Regions from separate parts of the Streptosporangium sp. NPDC006930 genome, predicted to be linked through region 2. Evidence: riboswitches for the same ligand, from Rfam matches in the RefSeq annotation. Region 2 holds a riboswitch; each other region holds the start of a gene.
The links. A riboswitch is a leader RNA that binds a small molecule or an ion and turns the genes downstream of it on or off. The one in region 2 is predicted to bind cyclic di-AMP.
Positions count from the first base shown of each region.

Region 1: linked by a shared signal. The riboswitch ahead of ABZ664_RS03220 (C40 family peptidase) and the one ahead of ABZ664_RS09775 (CHAP domain-containing protein) in region 2 are both predicted to bind cyclic di-AMP.
Region 3: linked by a shared signal. The riboswitch ahead of ABZ664_RS17845 (NlpC/P60 family protein) and the one ahead of ABZ664_RS09775 (CHAP domain-containing protein) in region 2 are both predicted to bind cyclic di-AMP.
Region 4: linked by a shared signal. The riboswitch ahead of ABZ664_RS38295 (hypothetical protein) and the one ahead of ABZ664_RS09775 (CHAP domain-containing protein) in region 2 are both predicted to bind cyclic di-AMP.

Region 1 covers NZ_JBEYID010000001.1:686,421-689,788, forward strand. Annotated here, with positions in the region: gene ABZ664_RS03210 (NlpC/P60 family protein) at 1-324, shown strand, start outside; gene ABZ664_RS03215 (class I SAM-dependent methyltransferase) at 450-1,148, shown strand; cyclic di-AMP (ydaO/yuaA leader) riboswitch at 1,488-1,647, shown strand; gene ABZ664_RS03220 (C40 family peptidase) at 1,730-2,314, shown strand; gene ABZ664_RS03225 (hypothetical protein) at 2,674-3,368, shown strand, end outside.
Region 2 covers NZ_JBEYID010000004.1:247,663-251,030, forward strand. Annotated here, with positions in the region: gene ABZ664_RS09770 (extracellular solute-binding protein) at 1-868, opposite strand, end outside; gene ABZ664_RS09775 (CHAP domain-containing protein) at 1,300-1,995, opposite strand; cyclic di-AMP (ydaO/yuaA leader) riboswitch at 2,014-2,152, opposite strand; gene ABZ664_RS09780 (hypothetical protein) at 2,851-3,368, shown strand, end outside.
Region 3 covers NZ_JBEYID010000009.1:108,325-111,692, forward strand. Annotated here, with positions in the region: gene ABZ664_RS17840 (LuxR C-terminal-related transcriptional regulator) at 614-814, shown strand; gene ABZ664_RS17845 (NlpC/P60 family protein) at 887-1,936, opposite strand; cyclic di-AMP (ydaO/yuaA leader) riboswitch at 1,942-2,089, opposite strand; gene ABZ664_RS17850 (amino-acid N-acetyltransferase) at 2,535-3,101, shown strand; gene ABZ664_RS17855 (RDD family protein) at 3,330-3,368, shown strand, end outside.
Region 4 covers NZ_JBEYID010000040.1:33,548-36,915, reverse strand. Annotated here, with positions in the region: gene ABZ664_RS38300 (DUF4253 domain-containing protein) at 175-921, shown strand; cyclic di-AMP (ydaO/yuaA leader) riboswitch at 1,232-1,381, shown strand; gene ABZ664_RS38295 (hypothetical protein) at 1,627-2,442, shown strand; gene ABZ664_RS38290 (hypothetical protein) at 2,602-2,973, opposite strand; gene ABZ664_RS38285 (roadblock/LC7 domain-containing protein) at 2,986-3,368, opposite strand, start outside.

The DNA.
Region 1 (3,368 bases), on a different contig from region 2:
TTCGCCCAGATCGGCAAGCCCTACCGGTACGGCGGCACGGGCCCGGCCGGCTGGGACTGCTCCGGCCTGGTCCAGGGCGCCTGGCGCAACGGGGGAGTCTCCCTTCCCCGGACGACCTGGGAGCAGTGGAGCTGGGGTGCGAGCCGCAAGGTCTCCCTGAGCGACCTCCAGCCCGGCGACCTCATCTTCAGCGAGGGCCTCGGCCACGTCAGCATGTACGCGGGCAACGGCCAGATCGTGCACGCCCCGCAGACGGGCGACGTCGTCAAGACCGTCCCGCTGTCGTCCTACGGCCGCCGCATCGTCGGAGCCGTCCGCCCCTGACGTTTCCCCAGTGGCTCCCCGTGGCCCCACAGCGGCCCTCCAGGGGGCGGCGCGGCTCTCGTGCCGGGTGAGGGTGCCGGAAAAACCGGATGTGCCGGGCGCGGTGCTGCTGCGAGCATCGGAACATGATCAAATCATGGATACCCGACGAGCTCGCGTACGCCGGGCCGGAGCACCTCGACGCCGCGTTCGTCGCCGGGTTCGACCGGAAGCAGGGCAGGCCCGATCCCGAAGAGGACCTCGCCGTGTTCGCGAGGCACGGTGTGGGGGAGAGCGCGACGGTCGTGGAGCTCGGCGCGGGGACCGGACAGTTCGCCCTGGCCGCGGCGCGGCGGTTCTCGCGGGTGGTGGCGGTGGACGTCTCCCCGGCGATGCACGACTTCCTGGCCGCCCGTGCCGCCGAGAACGGGCTCTCCGCCCTTGAGTGCGTGCGGGCGGGCTTCCTGTCCTACGAGCACACCGGGCCGCCCGCCGACGCGGTCTACACCCGCCACGCGCTCCATCAGCTCCCCGACTTCTGGAAGGCCGTCGCGCTCGACCGCGTCGCGCGGATCGTACGGCCGGGGGGCGTCCTGCGCCTGCGTGACCTGATCTTCGACTTCCGGCCGGACGAGGCCGACGCCGTGTTCGGCCGCTGGCTCGACGGTGCGGCGGACGACCCCGCGCTGGGCTACACGCGCGAGGACTACGCCGAGCATCTGCGCACCGAGTACAGCACCTTCAGATGGCTGCTCGAACCGATGCTCGACGCCGCCGGATTCGAGATCGCCGAGGCGGACTTCCGGGAGTCGATCTACGGGGCCTACACCTGTGTCAGGCGCTGAGAGCGTCCGGCCGATCACCCGGGAACGGTCCATCATCACTAGATCATCATGAATGTGACGAACATTACGAAACCGTGATCTGTCTGGCGTGATGCGAAGGATGTGACGAGAGTCATATCTCATTAGCATAAATAGCCATTAAGCAGGGGTAACGGGAAGATCAAGATGGGGATCGGCTCTCCCGAATTTGGCGAATGCTTTGCCGAATGTTGGGGATCGGGGTAACTTCTGGCGTCGCGACGTGCAAGCCACGCCGTCGCGGCGAATGTCGGTCTTCGGGCCGGTTCCCTCATAAGAATCCAGCCGGCCGCCGTGCCCCCAGTCGGGGGCGGAGATCATTACGGCGGCCCGCCGAATCCATGCAGCCAGGAGGCATGGAACCGGGGACCCAAAAGGCCCAGCACGCTGCGGCCAGGGGTGAATCGGCATGTTTATGCCGTAGGGCATCTTCCAAGCCCGAATCCGTCAGCTAACCCGGTAGGCATCAGTGGAAGCCCCAAGGAGAAATCCTGTCCAGCACCCTGCACAACCCTCGTCTGTCGCGCCTTTTCCGCCTTTCCCTCGGCGGTATCGCCCTCACGTTGACCGCCTCAGCCGGAGCGGTCACCCTCGGGCCCACGGCGGCGCAGGCGGCGGACGGTCCCCCCGAGATCCTGGTCAACAGCGCGGCCGGCGTCTCTGAGAAGACCGAAGGCACCACCAAGACCGTCACTCAGGCCTCGGCCACAGCCACGGCGAAGGCCAAGTCCACGGCGAAGGCCAAGGTGAAGGCCAAGGCCAAGATGAGCAAGGCGGCACGACAGAAGGTCCGGGCCGGTAAGGCGGTCTCGACGGCCAAGAAGCAGATCGGCACCCCTTACCGGTGGGGAGCCTCCGGGCCCGGAGCGTTCGACTGCTCGGGGCTCGTCCGGTACGCCTGGAAGAAGGCGGGCGTCTCCCTCCCCAGGGTCACGCACAGCCAGTACAGGGCGCTCAAGAAGAAGGTCTCGTGGAGCAAGCTGCGCCCCGGTGACCTGATGTTCTTCAGCGGGAAGGGCCACGTCGGCATGTACGTCGGCAAGGGCAGGATGGTCCACTCGCCGAGCAGTGGCAAGACGGTTCGTGTCGTGAAGCTGGCGGGCTACTACAAGTCCTCCTTCGCCGGAGCGGCACGGCCCGGAGCCTGAGCCCGCGCCCGGGTGGGGAACCCGGGACCGCGTCGAGCGCGGCTCCCGAGACCCGAGCCCGAGCGCCGGACCCGAGCCCGAGCGCCGGACCCGAACCGGAGCCCGAGCGCCGGACCCGAACCGGAGCCCGAGCGCCGGACCCGAACCGGAGCCCGAGCGCCGGACCCGAGCACGGTGCCCGAACACCGCGCCCGAGTACGGGAGCCCGAGCCCGCGTCCGGGCACACGCCGGAGGCGCGCGTCGAGAGCACGTGCCGAAAGCACACGCCCGAGCACGGAAAAGCGGCCCCGGCCCTCCACCAGGAGGGCCGGGGCCGCTCCATGCCGGCCGAGATGCCGGTCAAGTACCATCGGCTCGTATGTCCGTCCCGAAAGGGCGCCGCGCCGTGCTCGCCGGGATGCTGGCGCTGATGAGCGCCGGTCCGTTCGCCGGGACGGGCCCCCTCCTGGCCGGAGCCGCCCCGCTCCTCCCGCGCGGCTCGTACGACGCCCGGCGCGTTTCCCGGGACCCGGGCGACCTCCGCGACCTGTGGCCGGGTGCCGCCGTCACCGTCAGGGGCGAGCACTCCCTCGTGATCGGCCACGGCGTCCCCGACGCCGTCCTGCGGGACCTGGCGGCGAGGGCCGACCGCGCCCGCGCGACGATCGCGGAGATCTGGGGGCCGGTCCCCGCGGTGATCCTCTTCCCCGCCACCGACGCCGAGGCCGCGGCGCTCGCCGGAGCCGACAGCACCCGCGGCCTGGCCGCGATGGCGACCGCGGACCGGGTGATCGTTCTACCTTCGGGATACGCCAGGCTCACCGAGACCGGCAGGGACGTGGTGATCACCCACGAGCTCGCCCACGTGGCCACCGGCGCGACCCGTGGTGGCCGGGTGCCGATGTGGCTGTCGGAGGGCTTCGCCGACTACGCGGGTTACCGCGACGCAGGGATCGCGGTGCGCACGGCCGCCGCCGAACTGGCCGCCGAGGTGCGCGCGGGCGTCCTGCCCGAGCGCCTGCCGGGACCGGCCGACTTCGCTCCCGGGGCGCCGAGGCTCGCGCAGGCGTACGA
Region 2 (3,368 bases):
AGGCGCCCTTCTTGATCGCGGCGTTCCACGGCGGGGTGAACGAGGCCAGCTTGGCGGTCAGGCCCGCCTCGCTGAAGTCCTTCACCGTGTCGAAGGAGGTCTTGATGGCCGGGTTGCTCTCGATGATGAGCTGGTTGCTCTTGTCGAAGTAGGCGACGTTGCCGTTCTTCGGCGCCTCCTGCGACAGGATCACGTTGTAGAGCGTGTTCGGGCCGTCGAGGAACTTGGGGTCGGTCTTGCCGGGGTTGGCGGCCTTGAACTTCTCGCCGATCGCCTTGAAGGCGTTCCAGTCCGGCCAGAGCTTGCCGACCTCCTCGCGGTCGGTGGGCAGGCCCGCCTTCTCGAACAGGTCCTTGCGGTAGCACATGGTCATGCCACCGATGTCGGTGCCCAGCGCGAAGAGCTTGTTGTCGGCGTTGATGCCGTTGTCCCACTTCGCTGCGGGGAAGTCGGCCTTACGGCTGTCCAGCCCGTACTCGGCAAGGTCGGTGAAGAACTGCGGGCGGGCCTTCATGAGACCCATCGCGCCCTCGTCCAGGGCGATGATGTCGGCCGCGCCACTGTTGGCCTGCAGGCGCTGGAGCAGCTGCGGAAGATAGACGTCCTCGAAACGGTCGGTCAGGTTCTGGTACTTGACCTGGATGTTCGGGTTCGCCGCGTTCCACGTCTCCACGGCCTTGTCGTAGCCGAAGTTCTCACCGCCGCCGAAGGTGTGCACGGTGATGGTTACCGGCTCGGCCGGGGCGGAGGAACCGCCCTCCGCGGCGGGTGCCGCCGGCTCGCTGGAGCTGCATGACGTGATGGCCAGGGCGGTGGCCGCCATGACCGCGACGGCGGCGAGCTTGCCGTGTCGCTTGTTGTTCAACATTCCGGACCCCTCTCAGGTGGTCGCCCGAATTTCATTGGGAGGCGACATCGCGGACCGGTCCCCGACAAACGCGGTCGTCGCGACGAGATCGTTCCTCAATGTGCTTTTGGGAGCGCTCCCACGAAGAGTGGACGATAGGCAACCAGGACGTCAATATGCCGAAACTCAACCGTTACATCCGGTCGCTTTAGGTGGGACTTTTGGTATGAAAAATGTACATACCTCCCACAAGGGTGATTGGGAGCGCTCCCACCTCACGGGCATACCAGTTGGGGCATTTCGTGGTCGCGCGGGGCTCGCGGGAAGAGCGGAGGGGGCAAGATGGAACGCCGTCAGGGGCACCGCTCGTTCGAGCGGTGCCCCTGGAAGCGTGAGGGCCGCACGCGTTCACCGGCGAGGGGGCCGGGCGGCGGCCAGGGGTCGGCTGGGAGTCAGTCCGAGTAGACCGGGTAGCCGTAACCGACGATCTGGGAGACGGGCCTGACACGCTCCTCGACGACACCGTTGCCGGTGTTACCCTCGATCGTGGTGATCGTGCCGTTCCCGTTGTCCTTCTTCACGAAACCGACGTGGTCGATGCCCTCGATGCTCTTGCCGCCGGCCCAGTCGAAGTAGACGACGGCGCCGGGGGTGGGGGTGGTGCCCCAGTGTCCGTTGTTCTTGAACCACTTGGCGTGGGTGACGGTGTAGGCGTCCCAGCCCATCGTGGGGCGGATGCCGGCCGTCTCGCCGACCCAGGAGACGAACATCGCGCACCAGGGGGCGTTGGCGTACTCGTACACGCTCTTGCCGCCGTCGCGGGCCATGGTCTCCATGGCGCGGGGGCTCGACATGTACCAGGAGTGGAACTTGGTTCCGCCGCCCCGGGAGTTCTCGCGGACGCCGATCTGCTTGGAGGCGATGTCAAGGACCTGGGCGGCCGAGACCTTGGGGAGGCCTTCGGCCACGACCTGCAGGGGGGTCTTCGCGGCACTGGTGCCCTGCGCGCGGGTGTCGGCGGGCGGTGCGTTCACGACACTGTGACTGTCGGCCAGGGCCGCGCCGGTGGTGCCGGTCGCCAGAACGGCGCAGGCGCCCAGGATGGCGCAGGCGGCGCGGGGGGTGGAGGTGAGGCGATGCTTGGTCATGTGGGGGTTCGGCTCCTTGCTTCGCTTCCATACCGCCTACCGGGTTAGCTGACGGGTTCGGGCTGGGAAGTGCCCTACGACGCATGAGTGCGTTGATTCACCCCAGGAACGTGGTTCCCCGGTTCCGCAGACTTCGCGGATTCGGCGGCCGTGCTCACCGATGGCGGAGGGTTCCGCCGGGTGGAGCACGGTCGGGCAATGTGACGGCAATGCACAGACCTGTATAGACCTAGACAATTGCCATGAACAGGACGAACGTACGACAACAGGGCAGACGATTACAAGTAGGACACATTGCTCTGACTTGGTAATACGTCCCAAATGAGGGGGTACAGCAGGGGGCCGCCGGGCGGGGGAAAGGAAGTCGATCATGTCCCTCCGACGTCGGGCGCGTCTTCCCGCGGGGATGGGGAGGGTGTCCGGGATCCCCCGTGTTCACGGCGATTCGGGCTTACCGGGCCCGCCCGCGAAGCGTCGGCCGGGGCGTGCTATCGCGCGAGGAGGAAGGCCTCCATCGAAGATCTTGTGCTCGCCATATTTTCGAACAAATATTCGATAGTAAAAAGTATGCGGACGGTAGGGGTTCTCCCATGAAAGGGCCGGAGAGCGCACGCGGGATCCGTCGGCTCGCGACCATGCCCGGAGGTCCTCCCAACCTCCAGAGGGCTGCGGTTCGAGTTCGGGGCCGACGCCTCCCCGCCCGACGACCTGGTCGACGGACATCCGGTCGTATCCGACCTCGGACGGCGGCCACGGAAAGGCGGAGGCCGGAAAGATCATCTGCAGTCGCGCGTGGTCGGCTGTTCATCCGCAGTTCCCTGCTCCTTAAGGCCACCGGGTTAGGTTGTGCCAGTCGTGAACGGGTCATCGCCCGGCGTGGAGGACGGTCGAGACCACGCGCGGGAGCAGGATTCGGCCATCGCCTGGGTGGAATCCCCGCTGCAGATGCTCTGCGCGGTGGAGGCCCACCACGCCGGGCTGCTCGGCGTACGCAGCCATCTCGTCCCCCGGGCGAAACTCCGCCCGCTGGCCGTGACAGGCCGCGAACTCGGCCGCCTCACCCTGCCGAGAGGGCTTGAGCTCACCCCGGCACGCCCGGACATGCCCCGGCCTCGCCGGGGTGAGACCTGGGCGGTGGGTGACGCCTTCTCCGGCAAGGTCCAGTTCCGCTGGCTCACCGCGTCCCCCGGCCGGATCGTGATCGTCGACGACGGGCTCGCCACCATCAGGCTCCTGGAACTGCTCACCGGCAGAGCGGGAACGCCCCTGCTGAGGGCGAGGGGGAAGGCGGGAGGGCTCAGGACCGTCCTCGCCACGGCGGCCGGGCTCAGGCTGCGCGCCGCCGCCCGTGCGGGGCGGTTGTCGATCTTCAC
Region 3 (3,368 bases), on a different contig from region 2:
GGAACGGCCGTCGCTCCCATGGGCCCACGTAATGTCGGCAGCCTTTCCGTGTGGGGCGGAAATCCATTTCCAGCACGTCCAATATCGCTTTCGCGTCCCACCGTCATCGCGTGATACTTCGCGAATGTCGTGAAGCTGCTTCCTTGACCCTCATATTTCCGTATTTTTCGTGGTGTGTCGTCAAGGTAGCGGATGGTCGTGCTGGCCGAAGAGTATCGGGAAGAGATCGGTTTTTACCGAAAAATGTGGGCGGTCCGGATCTCCGGAGGACCGGCTCCGACGTGCCCGGCGAGGCGGGGACCCCGCAAAATCTTGTTCTGCCGGGACTTCGATCGCCGCAGCCAGGGGTGCCTACCGGCTCGCGCCCAGGACGGGTCATGACATAGCCGCAAAGGCACTGACATATCATGAGTACTTCATGTAGCGCCTACTATGTCAATACTGGACGCGCGCTATGAAGAGCAGAACTTGACGACCTTTGAACGAGGCGTTTACCGTTCCTGGCGGACGGTATTCATTTCCGGCGTCTCGCACCCGGTTTCCAGAGTGGGGGGAGTGACTCTTGGTGGCATATCCAGAAGTGGATTCACGCCATGGCGACGGCCCTCTGGGCATGAGCGATATCGGTCTCAGCGATGACGACCTCGTGCTGCTGGCTGAGCTCGCCAAGGGTGTCACGGTTGATCGAGTGGGGCGTCGCCTCGACATCAGCGGGCGGACCGTCAGGCGCAGGCTGAGAGGCATCTGCGACCGCATCGGTGTCGCCACGGCGATCGAGGCCGTCGCCTGGGCCGCCCGCCGTCGCCTGATCTGACACGGCACCGCACGCGTGCCCGGCAGGTCGGGCCGGGCACGCGTGCGGGCAGGAGGGCGGGGCGGGGCACGCTCAGGCGGCGATGCGGACGCCTCCGACGAAGGGCCGGTTGTCGATCGTGGTGATGTGGACGACGTCACCCGTCCGGGGCGCGTGGACCATCAGACCCGCGCCGATGTAGATCCCGACATGGTGCAGGTCGCTGTAGAAGAAGACCAGGTCTCCCGGGCGCAACTCTTTCCTGGAAACGTGGGTGCCGGCGGTCCACTGGTCACCGGTGTAGTGCGGCAGGCTGATGCCGACCTTCTGGTAGGCCCACATGACCAGCCCGGAGCAGTCGAAGGAGTTGGGACCCTCGGCGCCCCAGACGTACGGCTTGAGCTGTTGGGTGAGCGCCCAGCGGGTCGCCTCCGCGGCCTTGCCGCTGCCCACGATGGGCACGTTGGTCTTCACCCGGGCGCCCCTGTTGCCGACGGCCCTGGCACGCACCTCGCTGAACAGGTCGCTCTCGACCCGCGCGACCAGACGCTCGATCTTGGTCCGGTTGCCGTCGATCTCCGCCAGGAGCTCCTTGACCTCCGCCGTCCTCGCCTTGGCGCCGGCCTTCGCCCGCTCGGCGGCCTCGATCGCCCGGGCGACCTGGGCGACCTCCTCGCTCTGCTGCTGCTGGAGTGCGTAGTTGGTGGTGGCCTGATCGAGGAAGGTGTCGGGGTCCGTCGCCTGCGTGAAGGCGAGCCCGGAGTTCAGGCCGCCCGACATGTAGGTGCTCTGCGCCAGGAGGGTGGCCTTGGTGCGGCGGGAGGCCAGCTCCGACTCGCTCGACGCGAGGATCTTCTCGGCGCTCTCCGCGGCCCGCTGGGCCTGCCTGAGCTTGACCCGCTCGCCGTTGTATCGCTCGGCGAGGACGCCGATCTCCTCGTGCAGTTTCTCGGCCTGCTTGGCCAGCTGCTGGAGGCTGGGTTCGGGGTCGGCGGTGGCCGCGACCAGCGGCGTGCCGAGAGTGAGGGTGGCGAATGCCAGGCCGATGACCGCCATACGGCGGCGCAGCCCGCGCGGCGCGCGTTCTCGACGGCGGGCGTCGTCGCCCGCGTTCTTTCCTCCGCGGTCGCGCTCGCGCTTCACCAACGGGCTCCTCTCCTCGGCCGCCTACCGGGTTAGCTGACGGGTTCGGGCCGGAGGCAGCCCTACCGAGTGCGCCGGTGGCACTCGGATTCACCCCGAAGGACGTGGTGGGTCCCCGGTTCCCCGTGGTGGGGGATTCGGCGGGTCAGGCTTTTACGTCTCTGACATCGAGCACGGAGATTAGTGCACCCGTGGTTCCTGCTCAACCAGAACTGCGAATTCAGTGGAGGTTTCGCAACCGAAGTGTCACGGAAAGATCACACGCCAATATGATCAACATGGCCATTACGCTGCCTTTACCTCCCTGGTGGGGGCGTGGCGAAGGTCTTCCCAGGTCCGGGACCGTACCAAAGGTGAGCTGTGGCACACGTGAGATGCCGCGCGCCCAGTGTGGTAAAGCGATTACCGGCGGTCATGTGAGGGGGGTGTGCCGCGAGTTAAGGAGGAGCCGTAATTGAAGACCGGTGAGGACGTACGCTGAACGGTCATGGAGCAGCTTGCTGAGCATTCTCCCGTGCCGGTCGTGCGCACCCCGGGCGGCGGGGAGCGACGCGCGGGACCCGAGGGGGCGGAGCCTGACCCGCCCCTGCCCGAGGCGATCAAGGTCGCCGAGATCGTAGAGGTCGCCGAGGTCTCGGTCCGTCGTGCCCGGACTCCGGACGTCCGCGCGATCAGGCGGCTCGTCGACACCTATGGCGGCGTCGGCCCACGCCTGCTGGAGAAGGCCACCGTCACCCTGTACGAGGACGTTCAGGAGTTCTGGGTCGCCACCGACAAGGAGGGGGCGGTCATCGGCTGCGGGGCTCTCCACGTCCTCTGGGAGGATCTGGCCGAGATCCGCACCGTGGCCGTCGATCCGACCCGTCGCGGGATGGGAATCGGCCACCGGATCGTCTCCGCCCTCATTCGCACGGCCGCGGAGCTGGGCCTGCGCCGGGTCTTCTGTCTCACCTTCGAGGTCGACTTCTTCGCCAGGCACGGTTTCCGCGAGATCCAGGGCACGCCCGTCGCCCCCGCGGTCTACGCGGAGCTTCTCGCCTCCTACGACGAGGGTGTGGCGGAGTTTCTCGATCTGGAGCACGTCAAGCCCAACACCTTGGGAAACACCCGGATGCTGCTCCACCTGACACGTGAGCCCGACTGTGATGACTTTAGAGCTGACTGATCGGAAAGGTGACTGTCGATACCTATGTCGATACCTTGTGCAGCAGCAAGCATGTGCGTCTGACATTTGCCACATGCGCAGTCTAAGTGAGGTGACGCGGTGAGCACCGGACAGCCGCCGTATCCACAGGATGATCCCGACCGCGATCGCACACCGTCGGGGCACCCGGATTACGGACAGCACAACGCGGGTCGAGCCGCTGGCGAACTCGATCCCGACGTAACGGTCATGGGATATCGGTCGGAGGCCTCACAGCCGAACACCGGC
Region 4 (3,368 bases), on a different contig from region 2:
CAGAACTGTCCCTCGGGATGGTTGACAGGCCAAAATTGATCCGTGGTCAGGATCGGATCGGTAGAGATGAGCGATTGCGAGCGTGAGAGACTCCCGCCAGTTCTGGGCCAGCTGTTCGCCGATGGGGGAGAAGGAGCCCACGAAGGTGAGGGGGACGGGGGCAGGAGGCTTTCGGTGGAGTTGCCGCCGGGGGACGTGGTGTGGCCCGACCCCGGTTACGCTCAGCTCGCGGTCCGTCGCCGTCCGGCGTTCTGGCTGAGTGAGGTGACGGTCTCCGGCGAGTACTGGGCCCGGCTGAGGGCTCAGCACGAGCAGTCGGGCCTGTGGCCGGTTCTGCTGGAGGACTCCGTCCAGCCCTGGTCGGCCGGCCAGATCGCCCCTGACACCGCCGCTCAGATCGACAACTACAACGCCGCCGCGTTCATGGCCGAGGTGTGGTCCGACTGGATCGCGAGGGCGACCCTGGACCAGCTCGAACTTCTCGACCCCTACGGTCCCGAGTGTCCGGGCCCGGCGCCCGGGGGAAGGCTCGCCGCCGATCCCGGTGTGGTCGCCGACTGGTACGCCGGGTTGGTGGCCGAGCGCAGGACCCCGCTCGGGCTCGTCGCGGTGGAGCGCGGGGCCGACGCCCTGGCCGTGATGGGCTGGCAGGGCGCCCTGAACCACAACGAGTGGATGGTCCCGCTCGCGGCCGTCGTACGGAGCTGGGAGGAGAGGTTCGGGGTGCGGGTGGTCGGGATGGGTTTCAACACCCTCGACCTCAGCGTCGCCGCGCCTCCGACGACCTCCGAGCACGCCCTGCACGTCGCGGCGGAACACTGGACGTTCTGTCCCGACAGCATCATCCAGGGGGCGGGGACCCTCATCGACTACGCCGAGCAGATCAAGGGCAGGAACGCCTGGTCGTTCTGGTGGGACTGACCGGACGGGGATGACCCGGGGGCCCATCCCGGATCTCGGGGAGGAGCTTCGTCCGGCGGGACGGGCTGTCGGCCGCCGGTGGAGGCCCCCGCGCGGGTCCGGGGGCGGGGGTTCTCGCGGCGAATGACGGCATGGGGAAGGCGTTCTCGCTGGTAGGGCGGGTGCCGACCTGGCGGGGCGATCGATGGGGCTTCCTTGAAGCTTTTAGGTAGATCTTCTGGGTTTTTCGTGGTGTTTGCTTTGCTTTGTCCGATTTGGTGGGTAGTGTCCACTGTTATCGGTTGGCGACCTGCCCTTCACAAGAGGAGGCGGCCGGCCGACGTCGAATCCCGAGGGCCCGCAGGGCTCCGGAGCCGGGGAACCAATTTTCCGGGGTGAATCCGCCGCGAACGCGCGGCGGTAGGGCAACTCCACCGCCCGAACCCGTCAGCTAACCCGGTAGACGAGATGGAGAGGAGATCCCCTCATGGATCACCGCGTCACCACGTCGGTGGACCCACTGTCCGCACCGACCACCTGAACTTTCACGCCGCCCCCCGCCCCTCGACCCGCCGCGCCTGATCGCGGCATCTTCAGGACCGTGCTCCGCGTAGCGATCGGCTGATCCGACTACGCCACCTTTTCCGATGAGCGCGTCCCCGCCGGTGCACCCCTTCGGTGTTCGCACACGGCCGCCCCGTTCCCTCGTGAAAGAGCCCTTTCTCCATGCACCCCTCCTTTGGTATGCACAAGAACGACCTGAACAAGCCCCGTCCGGGCGAGCGACCCTCGTACAGGAACACCTCCCTCGGGCGCGGCCTCGCCGCGGCCCTCACGGCCGCGAGCCTTCTCCTCTCCGGCGGTGTCGCCCTGGCGCTTCCCGCCTCCGCGGCCCCCGCCTCCACCCGCCTCGCGAACGACCCCGCGGCCGCCGCGCCCGCCGGTACCGAGGCCGTTCTCCTCCAGGGTGCGACCACGGCCTCCTACTTCTGGGACGACTCCTCGGGCCGGGCCGGTGACACCGGACTGCCCGCCAGCGGCAAGCCGATGCAGAAGGGCATGATCGCCAGCCCGAGCTGGCCCCTGTTCACCGAGGGATACGTCCTCTACAAGGGCAAGAAGGCGAAGTTCTTCGTCGGCGACCGCGGCCCGGGTACCCCCTCCAACCGGGGCATCATGATCGACATCGACGCCAAGACCTTCGCCGACCTGACCGGCGGCACGTTCAACTCCCGCACACTCGGCGTGGACGGCAACGGGGGCATGGGCCACATCGACATCCAGTACGTCGTCACCAAGTGGGGCAACGGCACGGGGATCAAAAACCACCCCGTCGCGTTCTCCACCGGCGCGTGGAACCGCAGGGACACCAGCCCGGCCCAGCCGCCGACGACCGTCTTCGCGATGGCGAGGAAGCTGGGCATCGGCCTGCAGACCCAGCTGGTGAGTGCCGAGGCGCGGCCCTGGCTCGGCAAGCCCAAGGTCATGGTCGAGCACGTCTCCGAGCATGTCCCCGACGGCGTGGCCGCGGAGAAGAACTGACCCCGACGGCGCGACAGCCGGGAAGAACCGGCCTCCGCCACCGCCACCGTCCCCGGCGGCGTGGCGGCCCAGAAGAACCGACCCCTCCGTCACCGTCCCCGAGGTGCGGAGGGTTCCGGTGCGGTCCGCGCCTGTCGGGGCGCGAACCGCAGCGGAGGATCAGACTTCGAGCTTCTCCTCGATGCCGCGCAGGCTGTGCCGGGCGAGCGCGAGGTTGGCCCGGCTCCGGTCGAGGGCCAGGTAGAGGAACAGCCCTTTACCGCTCCGGCCCGAGATCGGGCGGATCACGTGATACTGCGTGCCGAGCGTGATGAGGATGTCCTCGATGCCGTCCTTGAGGCCGAGCGACTCCATGGTCCGCATCTTCGCCCTGACGACCTCGGTGTTACCCGCGGCCGCGACCTGGAGGTCGAGGTCCTTGGACCCGCCGAGCGCGCCGAGCGCCATTCCGCTGTTGTAGTCGACGACGACCGCGCCGATGGCGCCGTCGATCGCCATCATCTCCTTGAGCGAGATGTCCATGTTGCCCATTACTGTCTCCGATCACTGGGATATCGATGTGCGTGAGCTGACGGCGGCGAGTCTGTCCGCCGTTTTGCGGCCCTCCAGCCTGAGCAGCCCGAGATTGGTCCCCGGGCGTGCCAGGACTGTGAGAACGATCTTGGGTCCGGCGGCGTAGAACGCCGCGTAGCCGTTGGTTCCGGAGATCAGCGTCTCCTCGAAGGCGCCCTTGCCGGCGATGCCCGTCATCCGGCGGCTCAGGGCGAGCACCGCGGAGGAGAGCGCGCCCGTCTGCTCGATGTCGTTTCTCAGGTCGCTGGCTATCGTCAGGCCGTCGACACTGCACGCGATGCTCCCGTCCACGTCGGGTACGCGTTCTCGCAGCATCGCCATCTCACGGCGTATCTCCTCGCGCAGTTCCACCG